3 regions of the Streptomyces sp. NPDC051684 genome follow, and region 1 is predicted to be linked to each of the others. Evidence: riboswitches for the same ligand, from Rfam matches in the RefSeq annotation. Region 1 holds a riboswitch; each other region holds the start of a gene.
The links. Region 1 has a riboswitch for S-adenosylmethionine ahead of ACIA8D_RS36825 (GNAT family N-acetyltransferase). Riboswitches for the same ligand answer to the same signal wherever they lie in the genome.

Region 1 (10,254 bases):
CCGGGCGGCTGAGGGCGAGCGCGAGGTGGGCGAGCGGGATGAGGTCGCCGCTGGCGCCGAGGGAGCCGTACTCGGGGATCGCCGGGTGGACACCGGAGTTGAGCATGGCGAGCAGGGTGTGCACGACGTCGGGGCGCACGCCCGAGTAGCCGCGGGCCAGGCTGGAGGCGCGGATGAGCATGGTGGCGCGCACGACGTCCTCGCCGCAGTGCCGGCCGACGCCGCAGGCGTTGGAGACGATGAGCCGGCGGGACAGTTCGACGGCGTCCTCGGGGGTCTCGAAGGCCTGCCGTCCCGCGAGCGAGCCGAATCCGGTGTTGACGCTGTAGACGGGCCGCGCGGCGTCGCCCTCGGACATGTCGTCGGTGAGCCGGGAGATCCAGGCGGCGCTCGGTCCCATGGCCTTCTCGGCCCCCGCGCCGAGTGCGACGGGACGGTGGTGGCGGGCGACGGCGACGAGGTCGTCGAGGGTGAGCGGCCGCTCACCGATGACGAGGGGTTCGGTGGCTGTGGTGGTCACAGGGCGGCTCCTTCCGGGACGGTGGCGGGGGTGGCGGGGCGGGTGTCGCCCTGGTGTCCGGCGCGGTGCCGGGTGGCGGCGCTGACGACGGTGAGTACGAGGATGTTGGCGACCATGGCGACGACCCCCACGTCGAGGTCCTGCACCGGCCGCGGAGCCCACGGCAGCAGGCTCGCGGTGGTGGCATCGGTGAGGGTGGTCCAGCCGACGAGGGCGACGCCGGTGCACACCCCGGCCCAGGCGCCCGCGGTGGTGACGGGGTTGCGCCGCCACATCGAGGCCACGAGGACCGGGAAGAGCTGGACCACGAACCCGTACGCCATGATCAGCAGCATCGCGATGGCCTCGCCGCCGCGGAAGGTGAGCACGGCGGCGACCAGGGCGAGGACCGGCACGAGGAGCCGGCTGAGCCGTCCCACGGCCTGCTCGCTCGTGGCGGGGCGGGCCGTCTGGTAGATGTTCTTCGCGACCAGCATCGCGGCGGACTGCAGCAGCATCGCCCCGGGGACGAGCGCGGCGAGCATGCCCGCGACGCCGACGAGCCCGACCAGCCACGGCGGCAGCGCGTCCTTGGCGAGCGAGAGCAGCGCGAGGTCCCCGTCCTTCAGGCCGGGCACCTTGAGCACGGCGGTGAACCCGATGACGAGGACCATCACCAGGACGATCTGGTACGCGGGGGTGATCACGGCGTTGCGGCGCAGCGCCTTGGCGCTGCGGGCGGCGAGGATGCCGGGCATCATGTGCGGCCACGTACAGATGCCGAGGGCGAACAGCAGGCTGGTGGAGATGTACCACCACACGCTGTACCCGTGGTCCGGCAGAGTCAGGAAGTGCGGGTGGGCGGCGGACAGCGCGTGGAACATGTCACCGAGCCCGCCGTAGTAGTGGATCGGCAGGTACAGGCCGAGCCCCACGACGAGGACCAGCATCAGCGTGTCCTTGATGATCGCGTTCCAGGCGGTGCCGCGCAGGCCGGAGACGGTGACGTACACGGCGATGACGGCGACACCGATCCACACGGCCGCGCCCTGCGGGATCCGGCCGTACGAGCACTCGTACACGATGATGCCGAGCCCCTTGAGCTGGAGCACCAGGTACGGCACGAGGGACACCACGCCGACGAAGGCGGTCAGCACGCCGAACGCCTTCGAGCGGTACTTGTGGGCGTACAGGTCCGGGGCGGTGAGCAGTTTGTGGCGGCGGGCGTACGCCCAGATCGGCGGGGCCAGCCAGTAGAAGACGACGTAGCAGATCGACGAGAACATGTAGATCATCGGCCCGCCCATCGAGTAGGCGCCGCCACTGCCACCGAGGAAGGTGTACGTGGTGAAGTTCTCGCCGGCGGCGAGGAGGAAGACGAGCAGGCTGCCGAGCCCGCGCCCGCCGACGGACCACTGTTCGAGGTCCATGGTGCGGCCGCGCCGGGCGAGCAGCCCGAGGACGAGCACGAGGACGAATGCGCTGCCGAGGATGGCGAGGGCGACGTTCATCGGGCGGCTCCTTCGGCGGTGGTGCCGCCAGAGAACTCGCCGCGTTCGCCGACCGGTTCATCGGGTTCGCGATTCGCGGGATCGAGGAAGTAGACGACGGCCATCACGACGGTGGTGAGCACCACCCACAGGGCGGCCCAGAACACCACCATCGGCAGGCCCAGTACGTAGGGCCGCTCGGTGTTGACGACGATCAACGACCCGGCGACCGGGACGGCGCTGAGCGAATAGAGGATCCAGCGGCGTGACACGAGACGTGCTCCCTCCGGGCGTGCGGCCATGTGCGCGGGGAATGCTTGCCCGGTGAACGGATCTTGGCAATGGCCGATTCTCACGGTGCAGGAACGGCGTCGCGCCCCGGCCGGAAGGCGCCGCGTCGTGGCATGGCGAACGGGCGGTGGTGGAGGACTGCAGCGGTGGCCCCCGCCGGAAATCATCCGGAACGTCGGCGGGGGCCACCCTGGAGGCGCGCGGCTCCCCTTCGCACGCGCCTCGCGAACTCCGCCGGGCATGCCGTGGCCCAGGAGCGTGCGGAAAGACCCGCCCCGGGGACCGCGACAAACGGCGGAGGGCCGGAGCCGCGCTGTCGGCGTTGCGGCTCTGACCGGCTCGGTCATTGGTCACATGGCCCGGGGGCTTGGGGCCGCTCGGCGCGCTGGGGCGCCTCGCATCAAAAATGGTACGGCATATGCAACTTTTCCCTCAAGTGGATACCTGCCGCGCGATCATGACGCACCGTCACGAGAGGCGGGCTCCCGTCCGGTGCGCCACCCATGAACAACGGTGGCCCGGCGCGCACTCGCCGCGCGCCGGGCCTCCGCTCCTCTTCCGCCTCACCCGGAGGCCTGGTTCACGGTTGTTCCGCTGTTACTTGACGGCCGCCGCCCGGACGATCTCCTGCGACACGGATCCGCCCTTGTCGTCCTTCGCGCTCGCCCGCAGCGACAGCGAGGCGGCGTCCTTCGGCACGTTCAGGGTGCCCTTCCAGTGGGCGCCGGATCCGGAGAGGGACACGGACTTCCAGGTCTTGCCGTCGTCGTAGGACACCTTCAGGGCGCCGCCGCCGATGGCGCCGGTGCCGGCCGCGTCCTTGACGTACTCGGCGGACAGGCCGATCGGCAGCCGCTTGCCCGCCTGGATCTTCCCGGCGAGGTCGGTGCCGATGTCGTAGTTGAGGTTGATCAGCGGCAGGAACGTGTACGCGTCCTCCGGCGTGCTGCCCGAGCGGAACGTCCACTCGCTGTGCGAGGTGGTGCCGATGCCCCACACCGTCGGGTCGAGCGCCGTGTCGGTGACGACCTTGAACGGCAGCACGGAACCGTCGCTGACACCGAACTGGGCGGTACTGCCCGTGCGTCGGCCCGCGCTCTCGCCGTCCACGAACGCCTCGGTGGTCTGCGTCATGCCCGACTCGGAGCTGTACGGGTCGCCGAAGCCGGTGTGGTCCGGGCCGGAGTCGCCCCAGCCGGGGATGTTGAAGCGGAGTTGGTCGCCGCGCCGCTCCTGGCCCCAGCCGAGACCGCTGCCGCCGTAGGGATGCCAGACCGGCTTGAACCAGTTCAACTGGGTGCGCTTGCCCGGTCGGTAGGCCACCAGACCGCTGCGCTCCTCCAGGGGGCCGAGGTTGACGGACTCGTGCCACTTCTGGCCCGGTTCGACGGAGACGTAGTCGGTGCGGTGCCCCGGGAAGTGGTACCGCTCCTGGAAGCCGCCCGCGACCGGGAAGGACGGGTCGACGGAGTGGCGGAACTCGCTGCCCTCGGCCTTCTTCGCACCGTAGAAGGTGGTGTCGACGGTGGCGAGGTCCTTTGCGTCCGGCGCGAACAGCAGCCCCTTGTCCGGGATCGCGCCCTTGTAGCCCTTCGACAGGTCGTAGGAGTACGTGGGGTCGGCGACGCCCGTCATCCTGATGCGCTCACCGCGCTTCTGCTTGGCGAGCAGCCGGGCGAAGTCGGCGTTGGTGACGCTCGCGATCTGCAGCGGTCGCTCGCTGTTGTCGTCGTTGTAGAACAGGGTGTTCAGGCGGCCGGGGGCGTCGTCCGTGAGGAACAGCGCCTCGGCGCCCGCCTCCTGGGCGGCCTGGGCGATCTGCGCCGGGGTCCGGGTGCCGTCGATGTGCACGAGGACGCCCTTGCCGGCCGCGTCCTTGCCCGCGTAGTCGCCGGGGGCGCCCGCACCCGCGTTCACCAGGGCGAGCCTGTTCTGTCCCTTGAGGAGGGTGGAGCCGGGCTGCTCCCACACCTCGTCGACCCCGTCGACGGTGATGTGCGGCTGGGCCTCGCGCCAGGTGGTGCGGTAGGCGTAACTGCCCTCGCTCACCGGCCGGGTGGGCAGGGCGTACAGCGTGTCGTACTTGATGGGCAGCAGGGCCATGCCGAACACGTCGGCGCCGCCCGCCCTGCGGTCGTACTGCACGAGCGTCTGGTGCGGGTCGGTGTCCTTCGCGACGCGTGTGGCGACCTCGCGCAGCGCGGTGCCGTCGAGCGTGATCTCGCGGTCCCTGTCGACCTTCACCTCGGGGTCGGCCAGATAGGCCGTACCGAGGGAGTCCTTGCCGTGGGCGCCGCGCACATCGAGGAACGAGTCCACGTAGTACGTCCCGGGCTTCAGGCGGAGCTCGACCGTGCCGGACGTGTCGACCGTGGCCGGCTGCGGCATGGTGTCCTTGGCGAGCTGCTGGTACATGAGGTCGGCCGCGGCCGGCTTGCCGTCCCGGTCCTTCACATGGACGGTGAGCGTGTACCGCTCCTCCTCCTTGACCAGGCCGAAGGCGGTGTGCGCGACGGCCGCACCGCCCGAACTCGCCACGATCTGACCGCTGTTGGTGCCCACAGCGGCCCTGGCGCCGTCGCCGGTGACGGTGGTGGAGGCGGTGCCGTGCGCGGGGACGGTCACCTTGGAGTCGGCGAGCGTCGCGACGCCGTCCGGCACCCCCTGCGCCGCGAGGTCCAACTCAACAGCCCTGTCACCGGAGTTGGAGTAGGTGACGGTCCTGGTGACCGGCTTGTTGGCGTCGTACGGCCAGCGGTAGGAGCCGAGGTCGGCGCTGCCCGTCGCGGTGACCTTCGCGGCGATCGCGTCGGGCACGGAGACCCGGCCGGAGCCGAGGGCGTACCCGGAGTCGTCGAGCCGCTTCGACGACGACATCAGCGCGTTCTTGAGCTGCACGGCCGTCCAGTCGGGGTGGGCCTGCGCGAGCAGGGCGGCGACGCCGGCGACGTGCGGTGTCGCCATCGACGTACCGCTCATGGTGGTGTAGCTGCCGGATCCCTCGACCAGCGAGGAGCGGGCCGCGAGGATGTCCACGCCGGGGGCGGAGAGGTCGGGCTTGAGTGCGTCGTCGCCGAGGCGCGGACCCTGGCTGGAGAACGAGGCCCGCTCGTCGCCCGCGTCGACCGCGCCGACGGTGAGCGCCGAGTCGGCGGCGCCGGGCGAGCCGATGGTGCCGGGGCCGTAGGCGTTGCCTGCGGCGACGACGAAGAGCGCGCCGGTCTCCGCGCTGAGGGTGTTGACGGCCTGGGCCATCGGATCGGTGCCGTCGCTGCCCGTGTCGGAGCCGAGGCTCATGGAGACGACCTTGGCCTTGATGTCCTTGGCCGCCCACTCCATGCCGGCGATGATCTCGGACTCGGTGCCGTAGCCCTCGTCGGAGAGGACCTTGCCGACGGCGAGCGTGGCGTCGGGCGCGACCCCCTTCTCCTTGCCGTCGGACGCGGCGCCGGAGCCGCCGACGGTGGAACTGACGTGGGTGCCGTGGCCGTTGCGGTCAGCAACCTCCTGCCCGGCGATGAAGGACTTCGACTCGCTCACGCGGGAGGCGAGGTCGGGGTGGGTGGTGTCATAGCCGGTGTCGAGGACGGCGACCTTCACGCCCTTGCCGGTGAGTCCGGCCTCCCAGGCCTTCGGGGTGCCGATCTGGGCGTTGGAGTCCGCCATGTCGCCTTCGACACGGCCGTCGAGCCAGACCTTGCCGATGCCGTCGGTGTAACCGCCCTTGCTGGTCAGGTCGTTCCAGAAGGCGCGCCCCTTGCCGGCGTCGAGCGCGGCGCCGCCGATGCTGCCGAGCTTGCGGGTGCGGTCGGCGCCCTTGGGGGTGGCGGCTGCGCTGCGCGCGCTCTTCCCCCCGTAGGTGACGATGAGCGGGGTGGCGTCGGCCTTGGTGTCGGTGAGGCCCTGCTCGATGAGGCCGCTCACGTCGAACAGCCGGGCGTCGAGCTTGCCCGAGGCGAGGTAGGGGGCGGCCTCGTCCGGCACAACGCGTATCGCGCGGTCGGTGACCTGGGTGCGGACCAGCCCTGTGGCGCCCTTGGGCCGCTCGACGTCGACGATGCGCTGCCCGCCGCCGATGTCGGTGACGGTCACCTTGTCCCCGGTCACGAGTGTCACGGTGTGGGTGGCGCGCGCGGTCTTCGTGGACTGCGGTCTCGCCTTGTCCGCGGCGGCGTGCGCCCCGCCGCCGGGCAGCAGCGCGAACGCGAGACCGGCCGACAGCAGGGCCGCGCCGCGTCGCGCGGTGCGTCTGGTCATCGTTGCCTCTTCTCCTGGAACCATCGGGTGCGGACGTGCGGACGTGCGGACGTGCGGAGGTGCGGAGGTGCGGAGGCGCGGACGCGCTTGGGCGCTGGGTGCGCTCCGGGAGCTGGGAAGAGTGTCAACTACCGTGCAGGGTGTGGCGCTTGTCTTGCGGTGGCGGATTGGCGCCACGGCGCCTATCCGCCAACCGGGCCGACGGTAAGACCCACGCGCCGGCGCGGCCGTCGCCAGGATCGGGTGGGGGACGCCCCCCCCGGCCCGGCCTCCCGGTACCGTCCCCCTGTGACCTCACTCGACCCCGCCACGCTCGCCGCGTTCGAGCGTGCCCGCTATGTCAGCCTCACCACGTACCGCAAGGACGGCACGGCCAGAGCCACCGCGGTCTGGCACGCCATGGACGGTGACCGGCTCTATGTGCGCAGCGCCGCCGACGCCTGGAAGGTCAAGCGGCTGCGTCGCGACTCCCGGGCCGAGGTCGCCGTCTGCGATGTGCGCGGGCGCGTCGCCCCGAACGCCGTACGGGCCACGGGGACCGGGCGCGTACTGGACGAGGCGGGGACGAAGAAGGCGGGGGCGTTGCTGCGCCGCAAGTACGTGATGGCGCGCATCGGCGACTGGTACTCCGCGATCTCGGGACGCCACCGCAGGCATCCCGTCATCGGGCTCGAGGTCACCTTCTAGGTCCGTCGAGCGCGAGGCCGTCATCCGTCAGGAGGATCGGCCCACCAGGTGGCTCCTCCCCCGGTCGCAGGCGAGTCGGGAGCCCGGGTTGACCTGCGGCGACGATCCGCGCGCGACGATGGAGAAGGACGGCGGTCCGTCGTCCTCCCCCACGCGAGAAGAGGCCAGACATGCACATCGAGGTCCGCCACAGCCCGTCCTTCGCCGTCGCCCGCGTCCTGCTGGCCGCCGGCGAGAGCGTCCGGGCCGAGTCCGGCGCGATGATGGCCATGTCCGGCGGAATCGACGTCGAGGCGAAGACCGAGGGCGGGCTGTTCAAGGGCCTCAAGCGGAGCGTACTGGGCGGCGAGTCGCTGTTCGTCACCCGGCTGACCGCCGGCCCCGAGGGCGGCTGGGTCGACCTCGCCGCGAACCTGCCCGGCGACGTCACCGACATCGAGGTGGACGGCGGCCTCAACCTGGCCCGCGGCGCCTGGCTGTGCTCGTCCGACGGGGTCGAACTCGACACCAAGTGGGGCGGCTTCAAGAACCTGGCCGGCGGCGAGGGCGGCTTCCTCGTCCGCGCCGAGGGCCGGGGCACCGTGCTCGCCTCCTGCTACGGGGCGCTGGACGTGCTCGACCTCCGCGCGGGCGAGAAGATCGTCCTCGACTCCGGCCACATGGTCGCGTTCGACGACGGCGTCTCGTACACGACCCGGAAGGTCAGCCGCGGCCTGATGCAGACCCTGACGTCCGGCGAGGGCCTGGTCTTCGAGATGACCGGCCCCGGCCGGGTGTGGACCCAGAGCCGCAACCCGAGCGCCCTGATCACCTGGCTGACCGCAAAGCTCCCCTTCACCCGAAGCTGACCCCTCCGCCCCGCCGCCCGCTCGTCGCCCAGGGCGGCGGCCCCGTATTGCCGTTGACGGCGGCGCCCCGGGACGGTCATGCTCACCTGGTTCATCCAGAGGACTTGAGGGACCTGGCCCTGCGACGGTCCGGCAACCTGCTACAGCAAGGTGCCAACGCCAGGAACGATGACGAGTGGCATGCCATGCGTCCTTGGTTCGACGTCCCCACGCTCGACGGCTCCCTGGTCAGCCTCGAAGCGCTCTCTCTTGACCACGCCGCGGATCTGGCGCGATCCGCGGAGGAGAACCGCAGCAGTTTCGACTTCACGCTCGTGCCTCGCGCCGAGGAGGTTCCCGGATACCTGGAGGCCCAATTCGGCCGGATGGCCAAGGGACTTGTTCCCTTCGCGCAGATCCGCCGGAGCGATGGCCGCGCCGTCGGCTGCACGGCGTACTGGGATCCGCGTCGCTGGCCCGAGAGCGGTTCTCTGCGAGCCGTGGAGATCGGCTTCACCTGGCTTGGCGCCTCCGCTCAGGGGTGCGGCATCAACACCGAGGCCAAGATGCTGCTCATGCGGTATGCCTTCGAATGCCTCGATGTGGCCCGGGTCGACCTCAAGACCGATGCCCGCAACAAACAGTCCCGCAAGGCGATCGAGAACCTCGGCGCCACCTACGAAGGTGTGCTGCGCAACTGGTCCATGTCCTGGGCCTCGGGCGAGAACGGTCGACTCAGGGATTCCGCCATGTACTCCGTCATCAAAGCCGAGTGGAGCCAGGTGCACGCCCACCTGCTCCACCAGGTGGCCCTCCGCCGCAGCGCCCGACGGCGCTCATGCCCGACGTTCCATGGTCGTGGCGTGCGCCAGGACGAGGCGAATACCGTGGCTCCACAAACGTAGGCCAGGCCTCAGCCCTTCAGTACCTCCCTCAGCCGCTCCGCGAACTCCTTGGGCTGGTCCGTGAATCCGCCGTGGTCGCCGGGGAATTCGACCGGCGGGGTTCCGATGCGTTCGGAGAGGGCCCGGGAGGTGCGGGCCGTGATCAGGCCTGCCGACGTGGCGCCGATGCCGATCACGACGCGGGTCGGGCCGGCCGTCAGGGCCGCGAGGTCGGGGATGTACAGGCTGGTGTGCAGCAGTTCGTGGGCGAAGAAGCGGGCGCTGTTGGCGAGGTCCTGCTCGGAGGGCTCACCGGGCGGCGGGCCGGGGGCGTCCTCGGCTGCGCCGGGCCCGGTGTCGAAGCCCGCGTTGCCCATGAACCTGCCCCACGCCGCCGCCACCCCTTCGCGGTGGAACGTCGCGACGATGTCCTCGGCCGCGGCGCGCTGCTCCGCGGCGTCGGGGAGCAGTTCGAGGAGCGGGGGCTCGTGCGCGACGAGCGTGCGCACCCGTCCGGGATGGCGCGCGATCAGTGCGAGCCCCGTGACCGCGCCGCCGCTGCTGCCGAGCACGTCGGCGGAGTCCGCTTCGAGGGCGTCGAGCAGCGCGGAGACGTCGTCCGCCCGCAGCTCGGGAGTGGAGTCCTGCTCGGGGTCGTCGAGGACGCTGCCCGAGATGCCCCGCGGGTCGTGGGTGACGACCGTATGGTCGCCCGCGAGCGCTTCGGCCAGCGGCGCGAAGGCCGCCGCGTCCATCGGCGATCCCATGAGCAGCAGCAACGGTCCTGAGCCTCGGACCTCGTAGCGCAGCCGTGCACCGGGGACATCGAGGGTACGGGTGGTGGTCACGGGTCGTCCTTCCCCTGGGCGGTCGTCCGCGGTCGCGGTGACGTAGGTGGGGACCCCGGCCGGGAGGAAAACTCATCGCCCCAGGAGGGCGTCAGACCAGGAGGACCAGCTTTCCGCGGACCGTGCCGGACTCGCCGACCCGGTGCGCCTCCGCGACCTCGGCCAAGGGGAACGTCCGGCCGACAGGGAGCGTGAACCGGCCCGACGCGACCAGGTAGGCCACCTGATCGAGCGCGTAAAGAGCACGACCCGCATCCCCACGGCTGAAGCGCACCCCGTGCTCCTGCGCCCCGGCGAAGTCCGCGACGGTGAGGACCTGGTCCGCACCGCCGGCGAGGTCGATCAGCTCGGGCAGGATCCCGCTGCCGGCGACGTCCAACGCACGGTCGATACCGTGCGGCGCGACGGTACGTACCCGGTCAGGCATGCCGTCCCCGTAGTCGACGGGTACCGCGCCGAGTTCGCGGAGCC
Region 2 (10,254 bases), on a different contig from region 1:
AGGTGAAGGACGCGCCGCCGCCGCCGTGGTTGTGCATGTCGACGAAGCCGGGGACCACCCAGTGGCCGGTCAGGTCGACGGTCTCGGCGTCGTCGGGGGCGGCCCCGGCGATCCTCGTGCCGTCGACGATGACGCGTCCGTCGGTGACGGTCCCGGTGGGGAGCACCACCTTGGCGCCGGTGAGCACCTTTGCTGTGGCCATCAGGCGGTTACCTCCGTGTTGTCGTCGGCGAGCAGGTCCCAGGCGAGCAGTCCCGCGCCCAGGCATCCGGCGCTGTCCCCGAGGACGGCCGGGACGATCGTGGGGAGCGCCTGGAAGGTGACGCGCTCCGCGACGGCCGCGCGCAGGGGTGTGAACAAGGTTTCCCCGGCCTCGGCGAGGCCGCCACCGATGATGAGCGTGCGGGGGTCCAGCAGAGTGAGCGCGAGCACGAGCCCGTCGGCGAGCGCGTCCACTGCGTCCTGCCAGACCCGGGCCGCCTTCGGGTCGCCCGCGTCGACGGCCTTCGCGCAGTCCGCCGCGGTCGCCTTCTCCTCGCCGCTCGCCTCCTGCCAGGCCAGGGTGACCGCGGAGGCGGAGGCGTACCGCTCCAGGCAGCCGCGCTGGCCGCAGCCGCAGGAGACGCCGCCGGGGCGCACGACGACGTGGCCGATCTCGCCCGCGGAGCCGTGCGCGCCGGGCTCGATGCGCCCGTCGATGCCGATGGCGCCCGCGATCCCGGTGCCGAGCGGCATGAACAGGAACCGGTCGGCGTCCTTGCCAGCGCCGAGCCGCCCCTCGCCGAGCCCGCCGGTGCGCACGTCGTGGCCGAGCGCCACGGGGATGCCGCCGAGCCGCTCGCTGAGCAGGGACCGCATGGGGACGTCGCGCCAGCCGAGGTTGGCGGCGAAGAGGGCCATGCCGCCCTTCTCGTCGACGACGCCGGGCACCGCGACGCCGGCGGCGCGGGCGGGCTCGCCGAGGTGCCGCTCGCCGTACGCGCGCAGTTCGGCGGCGAAGTCGAGGATCGACTCCACGACCGCGTCGGCGCCGCGTTCGCGCTGGGTGGCACGGCGCGCCTGGTGCAGCAGATTGCCGTCGGCCCCGACCAGGGCGGCCTTCATACCGGTGCCGCCCACGTCCAGGGCGATGACATGTTTCACGGGGGACAGTCTCGCGCGTCCACCCGTGAGAGGTCTAGTCCAGTCGCCCCCTCGTTTCCGCTCCGGCGCCCATGTGGTGTAGACCTTCCAGGTGACCATGGGACAGGCCTGTGGCGTGAAGGACAAGGGTGGAGTGCGGCAGTGCGCAAGGGGAGGACGACTCTGACCGTGGCGGCCGCGCTCGGGGTGGTGGCCGCGTCGTCGCTGCTCACCGCCTGTGGGAGCGACTCCGACGACGCCGTCACGCTGAAGCTGGTCGCGGCCGACTACGGCGACTCCAAGGCCAACGGCTCCCAGGAGTACTGGGACGACGTCGTCGCCGGGTTCGAGAAGGACCACCCGAACATCAAGGTCGACGTCGACGTCTACACCTGGGACGTCGTCGACGAGAAGGTCAAGGACATGGTCGCCGCGGGCCACGCGCCCGACATGGCGCAGATCGGCGCGTACGCCGACTACGCCGCCGCGGGCAAGCTGTACTCCGTCGACAAGCTGCTCTCCGTGCCGGTGCAGGCCGACTTCGTCGGCCAGATGAGCCAGGCGGGCGAGATCAAGGGCGCGCAGTACGGCATGCCGTTCGCCGCCTCCACGCGCCGCCTCTTCTACAACAAGAAGCTCTTCACGCAGGCCGGCATCACGCCGCCCAAGACCTGGGCCGACCTCGTCTCCGACGCCAAGGCGCTCAAGGCGCAGGGCGTGCGCTACCCCTTCGCGCTGCCGCTCGGCACCGAGGAGGCGCAGGCCGAGACGCTGATCTGGATGCTCAGCAACGGCGGCGGCTACACCGACAACGTCGGCTCCTACGCCCTCGACGACAAGAAGAACGTCGAGGCCCTGACCTGGCTCAAGAACAACCTGGTCGGCAAGGGCCTCACCGGCCCGACCGCCCCCGGCGAGCTCAACCGCACGCCCGCCTTCCAGGCCTTCGCCAAGGGCCAGGTCGGCATGTTGTCCGGCCACCCCACGCTGATGAACATGGCGAAGGCGAAGGGCGTCGACTACGGCGACGTGGCGATCCCCGGGCCCGACGGCACGCCCAAGTCCACGATGGGCGTCACCGACTGGATGATGGCGTTCAAGCAGGGCGGCCACCCCAAGGAGTCCGGGGAGTTCCTCGACTACGCCTACAACAAGAAGAACGTCCTCGACTTCTCCCGCAAGTACACCGTCGCGCCGGTCACGGTCTCCGCGTCGGACGCGATGACGTCATCGGCCAAGGACAAGTCCCTGCGGCCGTTCATCGACGAGCTCGCGGGCGCCACGTACTACCCGGCCAACAAGACGTCCTGGCCCGAGGTCAGCGCCGAGATCAAGAAGCAGATCGGCTCCACCGTCACGCCGCAGGGCAGCGCGGCGGGCACGCTCGGCTCGATCCAGAACGACGCGGCGGCCGCGGAATCCGCGGAGTAGCGTGGCGGGCATGGATCCTCTCGGCGCCCGTGAGCGCGCGGTTCTCGTGTTCGAGGGCCGGGGCTGGGCCTCGCCGGGGGCCAAGGAGCGGGCGATCCGCGAGGACCTGGACCTGGCACCGGTCCGCTACTACCAACTCCTGAACGCCCTCCTGGACGACCCCCGCGCCCTGGAGTTCGCCCCGGTGACCGTCAATCGCTTGAGACGGGTCCGGGACGCGCGGCGCCGCGAGCGCTAGCCCCACCGGGGCGGAGCCCCGAGACGTCAACCCCGGCTATCGTCAACGGCATGGTCAGCCATGAGCACGCCCCACGGACGACCGCCGGACGCGAGGGCCTGGACGCCCTCCTGGCCCACCCCCGGCAGGGCATCGTCGGGCTGGACTTCGACGGCACCCTCGCCCCCATCGTCCCCGACCCCGACCAGGCCCGCGCCCACCCCACCGTGGTCCCCGCCCTCGCCGCCCTCGCCCCGAAGGTCGCCGCGGTCGCGGTGGTCACGGGCCGCCCGGCCGGCACCGCGGTCCGCCACGGCGGCTTCGCCGGCGTCCCGGGCCTGGAGCACCTCGTCGTCCTCGGGCACTACGGCGCCGAACGCTGGGACGCCGTCACCGGCACGGTCACCGCCCCCGCCCCGCACCCGGGCGTGGCTACCGTCCGGGCCGAACTCCCGGGCGTACTCGGCGAGTTGGGCCTGTGGCACGACACGTATGTCGAGGAGAAGGGGCGTGCCGTCGCGGTCCACACGCGCCGCGCCCGCGACCCGCAGGCCGCCTTCGACGCCCTCCGCGACCCCCTGTCGGAACTCGCCGCCCGGCACGGCCTGATCGTGGAACCGGGCCGCCTCGTCCTGGAGCTGCGCCCGCCCGGCGTCGACAAGGGCGTCGCGCTCGCCGAGTACGTACGGGAGGTGGGCGCCCGGTCCGTCCTCTACGCGGGCGACGACCTCGGCGACCTCCCGGCCTTCGCGGCGGTGGAGAAGCTCCGCTCCGACGGGGTGCCGGGCCTCCTGGTGGCGGCGGACACGGTCGTGCCCGAACTCGCCGACAGGGCGGACCTGTTGGTGGCGGGCCCCGCGGAGTTGGCCGCGTTCCTGTCAGCCCTGGCGCAGCGCCTCTAGCTGGTCCAGGAACCACGGCCCCGGCGGCAGCGCCGTCGCCGCCGCGGCGAGCCGCTTCGTGCGCTCCGCCCGCTCGTCGACCGGCATGGCGAGTCCCTCCGCGAGCGCCCGCGCCGTCCCGTTCACGTCGTAGGGGTTGACCGTCAGCGCGTCCTCGGCCAACTCCTCGTACGCCCCCGCCTCCCGCGAGAGCACCAGTACGCACCCGTCGTCGGAGACCACCGGCACCTCCTTGGCGACCAGGTTCATGCCGTCCCGGATCGGGTTCACCAGCGCGACGTCGGCGAGCCGGTAGGCGGCAAGCGAGCGCGCGAAGTCGTCCTTCACGTGGAGCACGACCGGTGTCCAACCCTCCGTACCGAAGCGGGAGTTGATGGCCTCCGCGACCCGTGCCACCTCGTCCGTGTAGTCGCGGTACACGGCCAGGTCCTGGCGCGAGGGGTAGGCGAACGCGACGTGCACCACCCGCTCGCGCCACTCGGGCCGCTCCTCCAGGAGCAGCTCGTAGGCGTGGAGCCCCCGCACGATGTTCTTCGACAGCTCGGTGCGGTCGACTCGGACGATCACCTTCCGTGAACCGTCCCCGCCGATCTGCGCCCGCAGCGCCGCCAGCCGCTCCTCCACGTCGTCCCGGTGCGCCCGCTCGCGCAGGAAGTCCGCGTCCGCGCCGAGCCCGTGCACCCCGATCCGGGTGCCGGACGTGCCGCCGACGAGATGCGTACAGCAGTCGGTGAAGGCGTCCGCCCAGCGCCGGGTCAGGAACGCACAGCGGTCGGCCCCGAGCATGCCCCTGAGGACCTGCTCGGCGATGTCGTCGGGCAGCATCCGGAAGTAGTCGACGGGCGCCCACGGCGTGTGCGAGAAGTGCCCGATCCGCAGGTCGTCGCGGAGCTCGCGGAGCATTCCCGGCACCAGCGTCAGGTGGTAGTCCTGCACGACGACCGTCGCGCCCGGCGCCGCCTCCTCGGCGAGCGCCTCGGCGAAGGCCCGGTTGTACGCCTCGTAGGACGCCCACTGGCGGCGGAACTCCGGGCCGAACGACGGCTCCAGAGGTGTCTGGTACAGCATGTGGTGCACGAACCACAGCACCGAGTTCGCGATCCCGTTGTACGCGTCCGTGTGGACCTCGGCGTCGATGTCCAGCATCCGCACCCCGGGTTCGGTGACGCCGCGGCGCACCGCCTCCCGGTCGCCCTCGCTCAGCGCCGAGCACACCCACAGCTTGTCCTCGACGACGCTCAGCGCCGACACCAGACCGCCCCCGCCGCGCTTCGCCCCGATCTCTCCCGCGTCGTCGACGACGTAGGAGACCGGGCCGCGGTTGGACGCGACGAGAACCTCAGCAGCACCATGCGTCGTGGAACTCATACGGGCACGCTAGCCCGGCCCGGAAACGTTCAAACGTAAGGCCGGGCCCCGTCGGGGGCCCGGCCGTATACGAAGGTCGCGCTCGGGTCAGTCCTTGCGGCCGCGGACCGCGGCGAGGATCAGCGCGCCGAGCCCGCACAGCGCGACGGCGAGCCCGCCGTACAGCGGCAGGTTCGAGTCGGTGCCGGTCTCGGCCATCTCGCCGGAGCTCGGCGGGTTCGGCGGAGTGGGCCGTGCCTGCGGGCTGTGGCTGCTCGCCGACGGGGCCGGTGTCGGCTCGGTCGTCTGCTCACCCGGCTGCTTCGTCGGGGTCGGCGTCGGCTCGGGGCTGGTCGGCGAGGGCGCCGGTGCCTCCCGCTCGATAACGGGCGCGATGCCGCAGCGCTCGTCGGTGGAGCCCTCCTCGCAGTTGGTGCGCGGGGTGTCGGCGGTGACGCTGTTCGTGAGCTTGCCGTCGCCGCTCACCGGGTCGTTGACCTTCACCGAGTACGTGACGGTAGCGGTCTGTCCGGCCGGGATGTCACCGGTGAAGTTGATCTTCGGCCTCGTGTAGTCGACGTCGCCGATGCTTGCCTTCGCGTCGCCGTTGTACGTCGCGTCGTCGAGGTTCTCGGTGAGGTCGTCGGTGAACTTGGCGTTGGGGTACGGCAGCCGGCTGACGTTCTTCGCCTTCACCGTGTACGTGACCGTGTCGCCGGGCTCCACCTTCGCCGGGCTCGCCGTCTTGGAGATCTCCAGGTCGGGCACCGGTACGGACAGGGCGAGCGCCGAGGGGACGTACGTGTCGCCCTTGGTGGAGAAGTCGAGCGTGGTGGAGGTCGAGCCGACCGGGATCGGCTCGGCCCCGGCGGCCCGCGTGGAGCGGCTGCCCGTGACGTCGAACTCCTTCGCGTCGATGCTCAGGTTGTTGACCATCTTCGGGTCGAGGGCGCCGTCGTCCTCGGAGATGAAGAAGTTGTTGGTGTTGCCGGTGTGCGCCTCGGGGATGTTCTGGCCGCCGACGGCGAACTTGTCGCCCGGGGTGTTCCAGTCGCCCTCGTACGCGGTGACGCTCGCGTGCGGGGTGCCCGAGGTCCGGTAGAAGCCGTCCACGGTGACCCGGGTGGCCGGGGAGGTGGAGCGCTGCAGGACGTGGCCGCCGTAGATGTAGACGTTGCGGCGGTCCGGGGCGTAGGTCTCGTTCGGGGAGTCGTACTTGTAGACCACGGTCATCGACCAGCCCGCCACACAGCCCTTGCCGGTGGGCGCCCAGATGTCGCCGACCGAGACCGGGACCGGGGTGCCCGTGCCGGTGACCCCGCTGAAGAGGCTCGTCACGTCGGCCTCGCCCGTGTAGTAGTGCGGGCCTCTGGTGGAGGCGGGGTCCTTGACCAGGTTCTCGGGGGAGACCTTGGTCGGGGCCGCGCCGTTCACGCCGACCGCGGGGGCCGCGTCCAGCGGGTCGCCGGGCGAGGGGTCCACATCGGCGCCGGAGATGTCGCAGCGCTTCATCTGGGCCCCGCTCGGCCCCTTGTACGTGCCGTCGTTGCCGCCGTAGAAGAGGCGGGCGTAGGCGACCTCGGCGCCGGGCGGGACGGTGACCCGGCCGGTGCTGGAGCCGTAGCCGTCCGTCGTCCCTGCGGTGTTGATCCGCTGCATGTTGAACGTGTTGTTGTTGTCCTTGCCCTCGCCGTTCGCGGCGACGGCGCAGCGCGCGGCCATGGTGGCGTCGTCCGTCGGGCAGCCCATGACCGTGTTGCCGATGGTCTTGAAGTCGCCGTAGATCGATTCGTCGTAGCGCTTGGCGAAGGGGGAGACCACATCCGCGGAGGCGGGGCTCGGTGCCAGTCCCGCCATGCAGGCGGCGAGGGCGGCGGTGACGGCACAGGCCGCCTTGCCCTGGAGATGTTTAAGCAACATAAAGGGCAATTTAGGCAAAACATACGATTTGTCCGTGCTTATGCCACGCGACGCTCCGCGTACTCACCGATTTCGATCATCGGCGGGCGTTCCTCCGTGTCGACCGGGTGGGTGCGCGGCTCGAAGCCCTCGTCGCCGCGCTCGAACTGCGTGAGCACCGGCCTGACCAGGTGCCCGCGCGCGAGGCGCAGCTGGGCCGTGCGGTAGATCGCCGCCGCCATCCGGCCGAGCGCCTGCCCGTCCTGGTGCCGGTGCTTGCGTACGCCGACGTCGACCTGGGCGAGCGCGTCGAGGCCCACGGTGTGCAGCGCGTCCACGAGCAGGCCGAGCTCCACGCCGTACCCGACCGGGAACGGAAGCCGTTCGAGCAGCGAGCGCCGCGCCGCGTACTCGCCGCCCAACGGCTGGACGAACCCGGCCAGTTGGGGCCAGTGCAGATTGAGGATCGGCCGCGCCATCAGCTCGGTCACCCGGCCGCCCTGCCCGGCGGCCCCGGCCAGCGGACGGTCGTACATCGCCTTCACGAACTGCACGCCCGGCTCGGTGAGCAGCGGCCCGACGATTCCCGAGACGAAGTCCGCGGAGAACTCCTGCAGATCGGCGTCGACGAAGCACACGATGTCACCGGAAGTGACGAACAGGGAGCGCCACAGCACCTCGCCCTTGCCGGCCCTGACCGGCACCCGCGGCAGGATCGTGTCCCGGTGCTCGACGCGCGCGCCGGCCGCCGCGGCGACCTCGGAGGTGCGGTCGGTGGAGCCGGAGTCGATCACGACGAGCTCGTCGACGAGCGGCACCGCGTCCGTCATCAGCGTCCGCCGGATCTCGGAGACGATCTCGCCGACCGTCTCCTCCTCGTTCAGCGCGGGCAGTACGACGCTCACCGTCTGTCCCGACGCGTGCTTGGCGGCGATCAACCGGTGCAGCGGATGGTCCGCCACGGACCAGGAGCGCCTGTTCAGCCAGCGCTCGACCTCTTCCAGCACGGTCTGGGTTCCTTCCCTAAGGATCACCATGTGATCCATCTCGCGGTTCGGACGACTATCTCAAGGGTCCGGGCCTTCGGTTACAGTCTTGAACAACGCCGGTGACCATCGCATGTCGGGGGTCGCCCGTCGTACACAACTGAATCCACACAATCGAATACCGCTCATCCAGAGGGGCAGAGGGATACGGCCCGTTGAAGCCCCGGCAACCCTCCAGCCGGTCTCGTCCGCACATCGCAGTGCGCCCGCGAGGCTCCCGGCTAGTGAAGGTGCCAAATCCGTCTCGTGGCGAGATGCGTCGCGAGGAAGATGAGGAGAAAGGGCCTCGCCTCTCATGGCTGCACAGACCGTCGCAACCGAAACCGTCGCTTCCGCCCCCGCCGTCGACGCTGTCGACCTGGGACCGGCCTCCGGCCTCTCCTGCCGTGAGTGCGGCGCCGTCGTCCCGCTCGGCCCCGTCTTCGCCTGCGCCGAGTGTTTCGGACCCCTCGAAGTCGCGTACGACCTGCCCGTCGGTGACCCCGAGGCGCTGCGCAAGCAGATCGAGGCGGGACCCGCCAACATCTGGCGCTACGCCCCGCTGCTGCCCGTCCCGGCCGACGTCGCCGAGAAGCCGAACCTGAACCCGGGCTGGACCAAGCTCGTCAAGGCCGACAACCTCGGCCGTGAACTGGGCGTCGCCGAGGGCAAGTTGTTCGTCAAGGACGACTCCGGCAACCCGACGCACTCCTTCAAGGACCGCGTCGTCGCGCAGGCCATCGAGGCCGCCCGCGCCTTCGGCTTCACCACCCTCTCCTGCTCCTCCACCGGCAACCTGGCCGGCGCCGTCGGCGCCGCCGCCGCCCGCGCCGGCTTCCGCTCGTGCGTGTTCATCCCGCACGACCTGGAGCAGGGCAAGGTCGTCATGGCCGGTGTCTACGGCGGTGACCTCGTCGCCATCGAGGGCAACTACGACGACGTGAACCGCTTCTGCTCCGAGCTCATCGGCGACCCGCTGGGCGAGGGCTGGGGCTTCGTCAACGTCAACCTGCGCCCGTACTACGGCGAGGGCTCCAAGACGCTCGCGTACGAGATCTGCGAGCAGCTCGGCTGGCAGCTCCCGGACCAGCTGGTCATCCCGATCGCGTCCGGCTCGCAGTTCACGAAGATCGACAAGGGCCTGAAGGAGCTGATCAAGCTCGGCCTCGTCGAGGACAAGCCCTACAAGCTCTTCGGCGCCCAGGCCGAGGGCTGCTCCCCGGTCTCCGTCGCCTACAAGGGCGGCCACGACGTGGTCCGCCCGCAGAAGCCGACCACCATCGCCAAGTCCCTCGCGATCGGCAACCCGGCCGACGGCCCGTACGTCCTCGACATCGCGCGGCGCACCGGCGGCGCCGTGGAGGACGTGAACGACGAGCAGGTCGTCGACGCGATCAAGCTGCTCGCGCGCACGGAGGGCATCTTCGCGGAGACGGCCGGCGGTGTGACCCTGGGCGTCACGAAGAAGCTCATCGAGGCGGGCCAGATCGACCCGTCGCTGACCACCGTCGTCCTGAACACCGGTGACGGGCTCAAGACGCTGGACGCGGTCGCCGACTCCTCTCAGGCCACCGCCACCATCCGGCCGAACCTGGACGCGTTCCGCGAGGCCGGCCTCGCCGCCGACCTCTGAGTCCGACTCCGAGCCCGACCGACACTTGTAGCAACAGGAGTTACCGCCATGAGCGTCAACGTTCGTATCCCCACCATCCTGCGCACCTACACCGGCGGCGCCTCCGAGGTCGCCGCCGAGGGGGCCACCCTCGCCGACGTCATCGCCGACCTGGAGAAGAACCACACCGGCATCGCCGCCCGCGTCCTCGACGACCAGGGCAAGCTGCGCCGCTTCGTGAACGTCTACGTCAACGACGACGACGTCCGCTTCGAGCAGGGTCTGGAGACGGCCACGCCGGACGGCGCCGGCGTCTCGATCATTCCCGCCGTCGCGGGCGGCTGATCTTTTGTAGGTCTACACAGAGTTACCCGAATTGCCCCCTCCGCGAGAGAAGCGGAGGGGGCAATTCTGCATGGTTGAGCGCGGTACAGTTGGGGAAGCTGCTGCGTTTCCCCGAGCGGTGCATGACGGGCGCATATGAGTTCTCGCCCGCACCCCGACAAGAAGCAGCCAAAGTGTCCAGCCCTTTCGGGCCTTTTACGGCATTTACGCGGCCCGAGTTGCCCGGGGATCCGGTGAGTTGGCCCGGTTTCCCCGATCTGGCGTGCCCAGAATTCTCGTCCGATTGACCTGTTGCAGACGGCAGTTGGGCAGATACATTCAGCCGCGGTCGACGCGTTCCGGCGCACACCCCCA
Region 3 (10,254 bases), on a different contig from region 1:
AGCGGCAGCGAACCGACTCGATGGTCTCACTGACCACGTCGCGCTCCTCCACCTTCGGCTCACCGGCCAGGTCCAGGTGCATGTACTCGACGACCTTCGAGGACCGCGTGACGTCGAAACGCGTCAGGTTGCCGCACAGCGTGCAGCGCCAGCGGGTGGTGGCGGTCGGCAGGGGAACCGTCATCGGGTGGTGCCTTCTTCCGGATGCATGCGGGTTGCGTGGTGCTTGCTTTATTGCCCGTAACCCTACGGCCTGCCGCACGCCGCCCGCTCCCCGCCGTGCGTCATGCTCTGTCCATGATCGGCAATGGGCGCTCCGCGATCGACAGGCTGACCGCATTCCTCAGAGGTCACCCGGCTCCGGTCACGTACGGCATCATCGCGGTCTGCTGTGTGGTCTTCGTGCTGTCCCCCGCCTCGGGCCTGAACCCCGGCTACGGCACCGGGGACCGGCTGCTCGCCGCGCAGAGCGCCTACTTCGAGCGCTGGGGCGTGGTCCCCGACGAGCTGTTCGGCGGATCGGGGCGGGCCCTGCTCACCCCGCTCACGGCCCTGTTCGTGCACGGCAGCTGGCTGCATCTGCTGGGCAACATGCTCTTCCTCTATGTGTTCGGGGCCATGGTCGAGGAACACATGGGCCGCCTCTCGTACGCCTTGTTCTATGGGGTCAGCGGCTATCTGGCGCTGCTCGGGTACGCGCTCGCGCACACCGATTCCGACCAGAGCCTGGTGGGCGCGTCGGGGGCGATCTCGGCGGTCCTCGGCGCGTTCCTCTTCTTGTTCCCCGAAGCCCGCGTGACGAGCCTGTTCCCCTTCCTGTTCTTTCTGCCGCTGCGCTTCCCCGCATGGGTGGTGCTGCCGTTCTGGGTGGCGCTGCAGTGGGCGGCGGCGGGACAGGAGACCCAGGGGCCCGGGGTGGCGTATCTGGCGCACCTGGTGGGGTTCTCGGTCGGGTTCCTGTGGGCGTGGGGCAGATATCGGGGCCGGGCTAGAGTTGAGGCGACCCATGCCACGGCCACCGAGGGAGACAGCCAGCCGTGATCACCGCGATCGTGCTCATCAAGACCAGCGTGGACCGGATCCCCGAGATCGCCGAGTCGATCGCGGCCCTGGACAACGTGAGCGAGGTCTTCTCCGTCACCGGTACCTACGACCTGATCGCCATGGTCCGGGTCGCCCGCCACGACGACCTGGCGGACGTCATCCCCGGGAAGATCAGCAAGATCCAGGGCGTCGAGGGCACGGACACGCACGTCGCGTTCCGTACGTACTCGCAGCACGACCTGGAGGCGGCGTTCGCGATCGGCCTGGACGCGTAACGCCCACCGCGGCGGCTCCATGAAGGTTTCTTCACCCGCGGCTCATCATGCCGACCGGGTACGCCGCCGAACGTGGCTGCCATGGCCTTCTCCCACCGCATGGCGGCCCTCGCCGCGGTCGTCGCGATCCCGCTCGGCATCGCGGCGACCAGCTCCGCCCTGACCGACAGCCCGGACCCACCGAAGTCGCCGCCGAAGGTGGAGCTGGAGAGCGGCTCCCCGGCGCCGCGCCCGACGCCCAGTGACGAGACGGTGTCCCCGTCACCGGTGAGCGAGAAGCCCTCAGCCGGTGACAGCACAGCCGGCACGGACGACGACGCCGACGACGGGAACGACGACCGCGGCGGCGCCTCCGACGACGACGGGCCCGGCGACGACGGCTGAGCCCGCGCACCGCTGGGTTCCGCCCGCGTCCGCATCCTGCTGTGGCTGCTCGTCGTGATGACGGCGGCGCTGACCGCGGTCGCCGCCACCACCCGCTCGGTGCTGCTGCGCGATGTGGACCACCGCGTCGACCGGCTGCTCGCCCAGGAGACCGGGGAGTTCGCCAACTTCGTGCGCAAGGGCGTCGACCCGCGCAGCGGCGAACGGTTCACCGACCCGGACCCGCTGCTCAAGCTGCACCTGGAGCGGCAGTACGCCGACCCGGACGAGGAGCTGCTCGGCCTGATCGACCGCGGGGCGAACCGCACGCCCGCCAAGAAGGAGCAGTCGCGGTCCCCCGACGTCGACCACGCGCTCGCCCGCGACCCGGCGGGCCTGCGCGCCGTCTTCGGCTCCCCCGGGGCCAGCGGCGCCCTGCACCGGACCGACGGCGTCGTCCGCTGGTCGAAGGTGGAGATCGGCGCGGGCGAGGGGCGGCCGGCGGCGGCCTTCGTCGTCGCGTTCCACCCGGAGCGCGAGCAGGCCAAGGCGGAGAGCGTCTTCCACATGCTGCTCGCGATCTCCGGGGTCGCGCTGCTGATGACCACGGGTATCGGCTGGGCGGTCGCGGGCCGCATCCTGCGTCCCGTACGCCTGGTGCGCACCACCGCCGCGCAACTCACCGAGCAGGACCTCACCCGGCGCATCCCCGTGCAGGGCCGCGACGACATCGCGGCGCTCGCCGAGACGTTCAACGGAATGCTCGACCGACTGGAGCGGGCGTTCGCCGCGCAGCGCGAGCCGTCGACGACGCCGGGCACGAGCTGCGGACGCCCATCACCATCGTCAGCGGCCATCTGGAGCTGATGGGCGACGATCCGCACGAGCGCGAGGAGACGGTGCGGATCGTGATGGAGGAGCTGGACCGGATGAGCCGCATCGTCGAGGACCTGCTGCTCCTCGCGAAGGCGGAACGCCCGGACTTCGTGACGCCTGAGCCGGTGCAGCTCGCCGAGCTGACCGCCGACGTCTTCGTCAAGGCCAGGGCGCTCGGCGAGCGGGACTGGCAGCTGGCCGAGGTCGCCGACACCGAGGCCGAGTTGGACCCGCAGCGGATCACACAGGCGATGGTCCAGCTCGCCCAGAACGCGGTGCAGCACACCGTCCCCGGGCAGCGCATAGGGATCGGCTCGCGGGTCGTGCGCGACCGGGCGGAGCGCGAGCGCGTCGAGCTGTACGTCGCCGATGCCGGGCCCGGCGTCACCGAGCAGGACGCCGCGGTGATCTTCGAGCGGTTCCGGCGGGGCACCGCGCGACGCGGCTCGCGGAGCACGGGCGCCGGGCTCGGCCTCGCGATCGTCCAGGCCATCGCCCAAAGCCACGGCGGCCGCGCCGAACTGAGCCGCACCGACGGCGGTGGGGCCACCTTCACCCTCGTACTCGACCGGACGGAGCCGAGATGAACCGCATCCTGATCGTGGAGGACGAGGAGCGCATCGCCTCGTTCGTGGAGAAGGGGCTGCGCGCGGGCGGCTTCACGACGACGGTCGTCGGGGACGGCGACAGCGCCCACGACTACGCCCTGACCGGCGGCTTCGACCTGATCGTCCTGGACATCGGGCTGCCGGGCCTGGACGGTTTCACGGTCCTGCGGCAGCTGCGCGAGGCCCGGGTGACGACGCCCGTGATCGTGCTGACCGCGCGCGACTCGGTACGGGACACGGTGGCGGGCCTGGAGGGTGGCGCCGACGACTGGATGACCAAGCCGTTCCGCTTCGAGGAGCTCCTCGCGCGGGTCCGGCTGCGACTGCGGACTGCCTCCGGCACGCCCGAGGTGACGATGCTCGGCGGCGGCGACCTCACGCTTGACCTGCGGACGCGGCGGGCGCGTGCGGAGGGGCGGACGGTTTACCTGACGGCCCGTGAGTTCGTGCTCCTTGAACTGTTTCTGCGTCATCCCGGCCAGGTGCTGTCCCGTGAGCAGATCCTGTCCCATGTGTGGGGGTACGACTTCGATCCCGGGTCGAACATCGTGGATGTGTACGTGCGGGCGCTGCGGAAGAAGCTTGGCGCTCGGCATGTGGAGACGGTGCGGGGGATGGGGTACCGGTTGCGGGAGTGAGGGTTGCGGTCGCGGGGCTCTGCCCCGGACCCCGCGGGCTCTCGTCCAAAGGCGGGGCTTGATGTGGGTGAACTTCCCTTCATGTGTCGCTCATTGGAGGCTCACCGCGCCGCACCACGCTGAACCGCGTGACCCTGAATCTCCGTACCGCCGCGCCCCTGTGCGTCGCCCTCAGCATCTGCGCGCTGCTCGTGGTTCCCGGCAACTTCCCCGGGCTGAACGGCGACGCCCGGATCACGCTCGCCGTGTTCGCACTCGCGACCTGTGCGTGGATCGGGACGTCGATCGACGACACGTACATCGCGCTCGGCGCGGGCCTCGCGCTCACCGCGACGGGCGTGATCAGCAGCGAGACGCTGTTCAGCACGCTGGGCGACGAGACGGTGTGGCTGCTGATCTGCGCGTTCGTGCTCGCCGCCGCCGTGGCCCGCAGCGGGCTCGCGGGGCGGGCGGCGGCGTTCCTGGTCAGCGGGGCGCGCGGCGTACGGCAGTTGACGCATCTGACGACCGCGGCGCTCGTCGTCACCGCCTTCGCGGTCCCGGCCACCTCGGGCCGCGCGGCGCTCGCGCTGCCCGCCTTCCTGGCCCTCGCGAAGGTGCTGGCCGACCGGCGCCGGCTGGTCGTGATGCTGGCGCTGCTCTTCCCGACGGTCATCCTGCTCTCCGCCGTCGCGACGCTGATCGGCGCGGGCGCGCACCTCATCACCGTGTCCGTGTTGTGGGAGGCGACGGGCGAACGGATCGGCTTCACGGAGTGGCTGCTGCTCGGCCTGCCGCTCGCCATCGCCTCCTCCCACCTGGCGGCGGAGGCCGTGCTGTTGACGACGACGCGGCGCGCGGACCGCGAGGGCCCGGTGCGGATCACGCTCGACGAGCTCCAGGAGCACAGCGAGCAGCCGGTCACCGGCCCCTGGGGGCCGGCCGAGACCCGCTGCGCCCTGCTCCTCGCCACGGTCGTCGCCCTGTGGTGCAGTGAACCGCTGCACCAAGTGCCGCCCGCCGTCGTCGCACTGATCGGCGCGGTGGTCGCGGCCTCCCCCGCGCTCGGCACCGTACGGCTGAAGGACGCGCTCGGTACGGTCCCGTGGTCGCTGCTCCTGTTCATGGCGGCGACGATGGCGATGGGCGTCGCGCTCGCCGAGTCCGGCGCCGCGAAGTGGCTGGTGGGCGGGGTCCCCCTGGACGTACTGCCCTGGCTGTTCCTCGCCGTGGTGATCGCGGTGAGCACGGCCGCCCACCTGATCCTCCAGTCCCGCCCGGCCCGCTCCTCCGTGCTCGTGCCACTGGTCATGGCGGCGGCGGTCGGCCTACAGCTCGATCCTGCCCGCCCCGGTGACGCTCGCGGAGGCGCTGGGCCGGGGCGGCGAGTTCCTCACCGACGCCACCGAACGGGCCCTGCGCATGATCCTGCTGGGCAGCCGGCTCGCCCCGCGCGATCAGGCGTTGGTGGTGTCCGGCACGCAGCGACCGTCCTCGGTGCGGTAGCTCCAGCGGGCACCGTCGCGCACGAGCTCCTTCACGGCGGACACGAAGCGCTCCACGTGCTCGTCGGGCGTCCCGGCGCCGAAGCTGACGCGGATGGCGTTGAGCGACTTCTCGCCCGGCGCGGCCTCCGGGGCGCCGCACTCGCCCTGCTGCTGCGGGTCGGAGCCGAGCAGCGTGCGCACCAGCGGGTGGGCGCAGAACAGGCCGTCGCGGACCCCGATCCCGTACTCGGCGGAGAGCGCGGCGGCGAAGTGCGAGGAGTTCCAGCCCTCGACGACGAACGAGAGCACGCCCACACGCGGCGCCTCGTCGCCGAACAGGGAGAGCACCTGCACCTCGGGCACCTCCGCGAGCCCGTCCTGGACCTTGCGGATCAGGTACTGCTCGCGGGCGACGAGGTTGTCGAACCCGGCCTCGGTGAGCGCCTTGCAGGCGGAGGCGATGGAGTACACACCGATGACGTTCGGGGAACCGGCCTCGTGGCGGGCCGCGGTGGTCTGCCACTCGACGTCGACGCCGCCGTCGACGCGCCGCGCCACCTTCTTGGAGGCGCCGCCACCGGCGAGGTACGGCTCGGCGGCCGTCAGCCAGTCGGAGCGGCCCGCGAGCACGCCCGAGCCGAACGGGGCGTACAGCTTGTGCCCGGAGAAGGCGACCCAGTCGACGTCCAGGTCCTGCACGGAGACGGGGTGATGGGGCGCGAGCTGCGCGGCGTCGAGCACGATGCGGGCACCGTGCGCGTGAGCGGCCGCCGCGAGCTCGCGCACCGGCCAGAGCTCACCGGTGACGTTGGAGGCACCGGTGACACAGACGAGGGCGGGGCCGTACGGGTCGCGCTCGGCGAGGGCGCGCTCCAGGGTGTCGACGGCCTCGCCGGGCGTGCGGGGCGCGTTGAGGTACGTGACCCGCGCGTCGCGCCACGGCAGCAGCGAGGCGTGGTGCTCGGTCTCGTAGACGAACACCTGGCAGTCGGCGGGCAGCGCGGCGGCGAGCAGGTTGAGCGAGTCGGTGGTCGAGCGGGTGAAGACGACCTGGTCGTCCTCGCGACAGCCGAGGAACTCGGCGACGGCGACCCGGGAGTTCTCGAACAGGTCGGTGGACAACTGCGAGAGGTACCCGGCGCCGCGGTGCACGCTGCCGTAGTACGGCGCGTAGGCGGCGACGTCGTCCCACACCCGCTGGAGGGCCGGCGCGCTGGCGGCGTAGTCGAGAGCGGCGTACGTGACCTCGCCACCGGTGACGAGCGGCACGGTGACGTCCCGGCCGAGGACGGCGAGCGGGGCCGCGGTCTCAGCGGGGGCCGAGGTACAGGCGGCGGCGTCGACGGAAACAGACATGGGTGAACTCCCTGGCGCGGTAAGCGAATTGACCATGCCGGAGCGCTGAGCGACAGGGCTCGACAGCACGGAAAGAAAGATGGAACGGGTACGCGGAGGCGGGGCCGAAACGCCCTACCGCATTCGCTTGCTCACGAGACTGCTCCCTTGAGGACCAGGACCCCAGGGTTGCGAGGGGTCCGCGCTTGCCACGCGCCTTGCTGCGCACGGCCTGGTCTTCACCCAGGGCACCCCGCCACGGACGGAGGGTTGCCGGACAGCGGGCTGGGGCCTCGATCGCTGTCACTCATGACCTTGGAAAGCATCCTGCCACAGGTCTCACCAACAGCAAGGGCGCAGTCCAAAATCTGGACTGCGCCCTGCGTCACACCATGAACGCGCCTACCGGTTGCTGGCCGCCACCCACCGCTCCAGCGCGGTCTTCGCCGCCCCGGAGTCGATCGACTCGGCGGCCCGGTCCATGCCGGCCCTGATCTGCTCGACGAGCGTGCCCTCGCCGGGCCGCACGGCCACCAGCGCCGCCGCCGAGTTCAGCAGCACCGCGTCGCGCACGGGCCCCCGCTCGCCGTCGAGCAGGCGCCGGGCCACCTCCGCGTTGTACGAGGGGTCGCCGCCGCGCAGCGCCTCGATGGGCACCACGTTGATGCCGACGTCGCGCGGGTCGAAGGACTCCTCGCGCACGGCGCCGTCGCGCACCACCCACACGCGCGAGGTCCCGGTGGTGGTCAGCTCGTCGAGACCGTCGTCGCCGCGGAACACCAGGGAGGAGTTGCCGCGCTCGGCGAAGACCCCGGCCACGATCGGCGCCATCCGGGCATCGGCGACGCCGACGGCCTGCGCCTTCACCTTGGCCGGATTGGTGAGCGGACCAAGCAGGTTGAAGACGGTGCGGATGCCGAGCTGGCCGCGGGCGGCGCCCGCGTAGCGCAGGGCGGGGTGGAACTTGATGGCGAAGCAGAACGTGATGCCCGCTTCCTCGGCGACCTCGGGCACCCGCTTCGGCGACAGGTCGAGATTGACGCCCAGCTTCTCCAGGACGTCGGAGGATCCGGAGGCGGAGGACGCGGCGCGGTTGCCGTGCTTGACGACCTTGGCGCCGGTGCCCGCGACGACGATCGCGGACATCGTGGAGATGTTGACCGTCTTGGCGCCGTCGCCGCCGGTACCGACGATGTCGACGGTCTCGCCGGGCACATCGATCACATTGGCGTGCTCGTACATGCCGCGTACGAGGCCGGAGATCTCCTGCACGGTCTCGCCCTTGGCGCGCAGCGCCACCGCGAACCCGGCGATCTGCGCGTCGGTCGCCTCGCCACGCATGATCCGGTCCATCGCCCACGCGGTGTCGTCTGCGCTCTGGTCGCGGCCTTCCAGCAGGCCGTTCAGGACGGCGGGCCAGGAACGGCCCGCCGCGGTGTCGCCTCCAGCGGGGTTCAAAGCGCTCATGGCCGCTCCTGTGTGCATCTGTGGGTCGAAAGGTGCTGCGGTCCCACCCTATCCAGGTCCAGGGACCGCAAAGAGCCCCCGTCCAGGCAATGGACGAGGGCTCCCGCTGTGGCTTACAGCGACGGATCAGAGATCAGTGGTGGCCGTGGCCGCTGGTGATCTCCTTGTACTCCTCGGCGGTCGGCTTCGGGATCTGGTTGTTCTCCCCGTAGTAACCGCGCGAGAGCTTGCCGCGCAGCTTCTGCAGCCGCGTGACCTTGCGCTCGACACCGTTCTCGTCGACCGTCGGGCCGATCTCGACCGGCGCGTACTGCTCGTGCGCCGTGAGCGTGTGCAGGGCCTCCTGGTCGAGCGGCTCGTGCACCTCGATGAACTCACCGTGCGGCAGGCGCTTGATGATGCCGGACTCGCGTCCGTGCAGCACCTTGTCCTTGTCGCGGCGCTGGAGGCCGAGGCAGATCCGCTTGGTGACGATGAAGGCGATGACCGGTCCGACGAAGAACGCGATCCGGACGAACCAGGTGATCGCATTGATCGACAGGTGGAAGTGCGTGGCCCAGAGGTCGTTTCCACCACCGATGAGCAGCACCAAGTACCAGGTGATCCACGCGACACCGAACGCCGTACGCGTCGGAGCGTTGCGCGGGCGGTCCAGGATGTGGTGCTCGCGCTTGTCGCCGGTGACCCAGGCCTCGATGAACGGGTAGACCGCGATCGCGACCAGGACCAGCGGGAAGATCACGACCAGCGGGATGGCCACGCCCAGGACGAGCGTGTGACCCCAGAAGTCGATCTCCCAGCCCGGCATCACACGGATCAGGCCCTCGGAGAAGCCCATGTACCAGTCCGGCTGGGCGCCCGTGGACACCTGGTCGGGTCGGTACGGACCGATGGCCCAGATCGGGTTGATCGTGGCGATCGCGGCGACCACCGCGATGACACCGAAGACCAGGAAGAAGAAGCCGCCCGCCTTGGCCATGTAGACCGGGAGCAGCGGCATGCCCACGACGTTCTTGTTGGTCTTTCCGGCACCCGCGAACTGCGTGTGCTTGTGGTAGAAGACCAGGATCAGGTGCGCCGCCATCAGGCCGAGCATGATGCCCGGCAACAGCAGGATGTGGATCGAGTAGAACCGCGCGACGAAGTCGCCGCCCGGGAACTCTCCGCCGAACAGGAAGAACGACATGTACGTGCCGACGATCGGCACGGACAGGATCGCGCCCTCCATGAAGCGGACACCGGTACCGGAGAGCAGGTCGTCCGGGAGCGAGTAACCGGTGAAGCCGGTGAACATGCCCAGGACGAACAGCAGGAAGCCGAACAGCCAGTTGACCTCACGCGGCTTGCGGAACGCACCCGTGAAGAACACGCGCATCATGTGCACGAACATGCCCGCGAGGAAGATCAGCGCGGCCCAGTGGTGGATCTGACGGATCAGCAGGCCACCGCGCACATCGAAGGAGATGTGCATCGTCGAGTTGAAGGCCTCCGACATCAGCTGCCCCTGGAGCGGGACGTAGCTGCCGTCGTAGGTGACCTCGTTCATCGACGGGTGGAAGAACAGCGTCAGATACACACCCGTGAGGATGATGATGATGAAGCTGTACATGCAGATCTCGCCGAGCATGAAGGACCAGTGGTCCGGAAAGATCTTGCGCATGTTGGACTTGGCCAGGGAGTAGATCCCCAGACGTCCGTCGGCCCAGTCGGCTACACGCTCGCCGGCCGGTGCCTTCTCGCGCGCAGGCGCGTCGTTCGTCGTCGTAGTACTCATCCGCGCTCCCAGAAGGCAGGACCGACGGGCTCAGCGAATTCGCTCAGCGCCTCGAGGTGACCCTCTTCGTTGACGCCGATGCGCAGCTGCGGCAGCGCGTGACCGGCCGGACCGAAGATCACCCGGGCACCGTCGGAGAGGTCGAAGGTGGACTGGTGGCACGGGCACAGCGCGTGGTGCGTCTGCTGCTCGTACAGGGAGATCGGGCAACCCACGTGGGTGCAGATCTTCGAGTACGCCACGATGCCCTCGTGGGACCACTCGAGTTCCTGCTTGTCCTTGATGTTCTCCGGCTGAATCCGGACGAGCATCAGGGCGTCCTTGGCGATGTTCGTCTGGAAGTCCTCGTCGTGCTCCTCCAGGCCCTCGGGCTTGGCGAAGGTGAGCGAGCCGACCGCGATGTCCGAA

Region 2: another riboswitch for S-adenosylmethionine. It lies ahead of thrC (threonine synthase); the one in region 1 lies ahead of ACIA8D_RS36825 (GNAT family N-acetyltransferase).
Region 3: another riboswitch for S-adenosylmethionine. It lies ahead of ACIA8D_RS35425 (aminotransferase class V-fold PLP-dependent enzyme); the one in region 1 lies ahead of ACIA8D_RS36825 (GNAT family N-acetyltransferase).

The regions. Positions count from the first base shown of each region.
Region 1 covers NZ_JBITCS010000047.1:44,690-54,943, forward strand. The annotation lists gene hutH (histidine ammonia-lyase) at 1-520, opposite strand, end outside; gene ACIA8D_RS36800 (sodium:solute symporter) at 517-2,010, opposite strand; gene ACIA8D_RS36805 (DUF3311 domain-containing protein) at 2,007-2,261, opposite strand; gene ACIA8D_RS36810 (S8 family serine peptidase) at 2,878-6,537, opposite strand; gene ACIA8D_RS36815 (PPOX class F420-dependent oxidoreductase) at 6,826-7,224, shown strand; gene ACIA8D_RS36820 (TIGR00266 family protein) at 7,395-8,072, shown strand; SAM riboswitch class I at 8,161-8,247, shown strand; gene ACIA8D_RS36825 (GNAT family N-acetyltransferase) at 8,258-8,956, shown strand; gene ACIA8D_RS36830 (alpha/beta fold hydrolase) at 8,965-9,783, opposite strand; gene ACIA8D_RS36835 (NADP-dependent oxidoreductase) at 9,875-10,254, opposite strand, start outside.
Region 2 covers NZ_JBITCS010000016.1:122,747-133,000, forward strand. The annotation lists gene nagA (N-acetylglucosamine-6-phosphate deacetylase) at 1-202, opposite strand, end outside; gene ACIA8D_RS20745 (ROK family protein) at 202-1,143, opposite strand; gene ACIA8D_RS20750 (ABC transporter substrate-binding protein) at 1,285-2,553, shown strand; gene ACIA8D_RS20755 (DUF3263 domain-containing protein) at 2,564-2,791, shown strand; gene otsB (trehalose-phosphatase) at 2,842-3,672, shown strand; gene ACIA8D_RS20765 (trehalose-6-phosphate synthase) at 3,649-5,040, opposite strand; gene ACIA8D_RS20770 (isopeptide-forming domain-containing fimbrial protein) at 5,128-6,939, opposite strand; gene ACIA8D_RS20775 (glucosyl-3-phosphoglycerate synthase) at 6,978-7,925, opposite strand; SAM riboswitch class I at 8,087-8,241, shown strand; gene thrC (threonine synthase) at 8,260-9,576, shown strand; gene ACIA8D_RS20785 (MoaD/ThiS family protein) at 9,625-9,900, shown strand.
Region 3 covers NZ_JBITCS010000042.1:47,086-57,339, reverse strand. The annotation lists gene ACIA8D_RS35465 (hypothetical protein) at 1-184, opposite strand, end outside; gene ACIA8D_RS35460 (rhomboid family intramembrane serine protease) at 298-1,041, shown strand; gene ACIA8D_RS35455 (Lrp/AsnC family transcriptional regulator) at 1,038-1,319, shown strand; gene ACIA8D_RS35450 (small secreted hydrophilic protein) at 1,401-1,703, shown strand; partial or broken gene ACIA8D_RS35445 (ATP-binding protein) at 1,761-3,145, shown strand; gene ACIA8D_RS35440 (response regulator transcription factor) at 3,142-3,804, shown strand; partial or broken gene ACIA8D_RS35435 (SLC13 family permease) at 3,933-5,126, shown strand; partial or broken gene ACIA8D_RS35430 (glycerate kinase) at 5,110-5,289, shown strand; gene ACIA8D_RS35425 (aminotransferase class V-fold PLP-dependent enzyme) at 5,241-6,626, opposite strand; SAM riboswitch class IV at 6,803-6,920, opposite strand; gene trpD (anthranilate phosphoribosyltransferase) at 7,008-8,072, opposite strand; gene ACIA8D_RS35415 (cytochrome bc complex cytochrome b subunit) at 8,206-9,846, opposite strand; gene ACIA8D_RS35410 (Rieske 2Fe-2S domain-containing protein) at 9,843-10,254, opposite strand, start outside.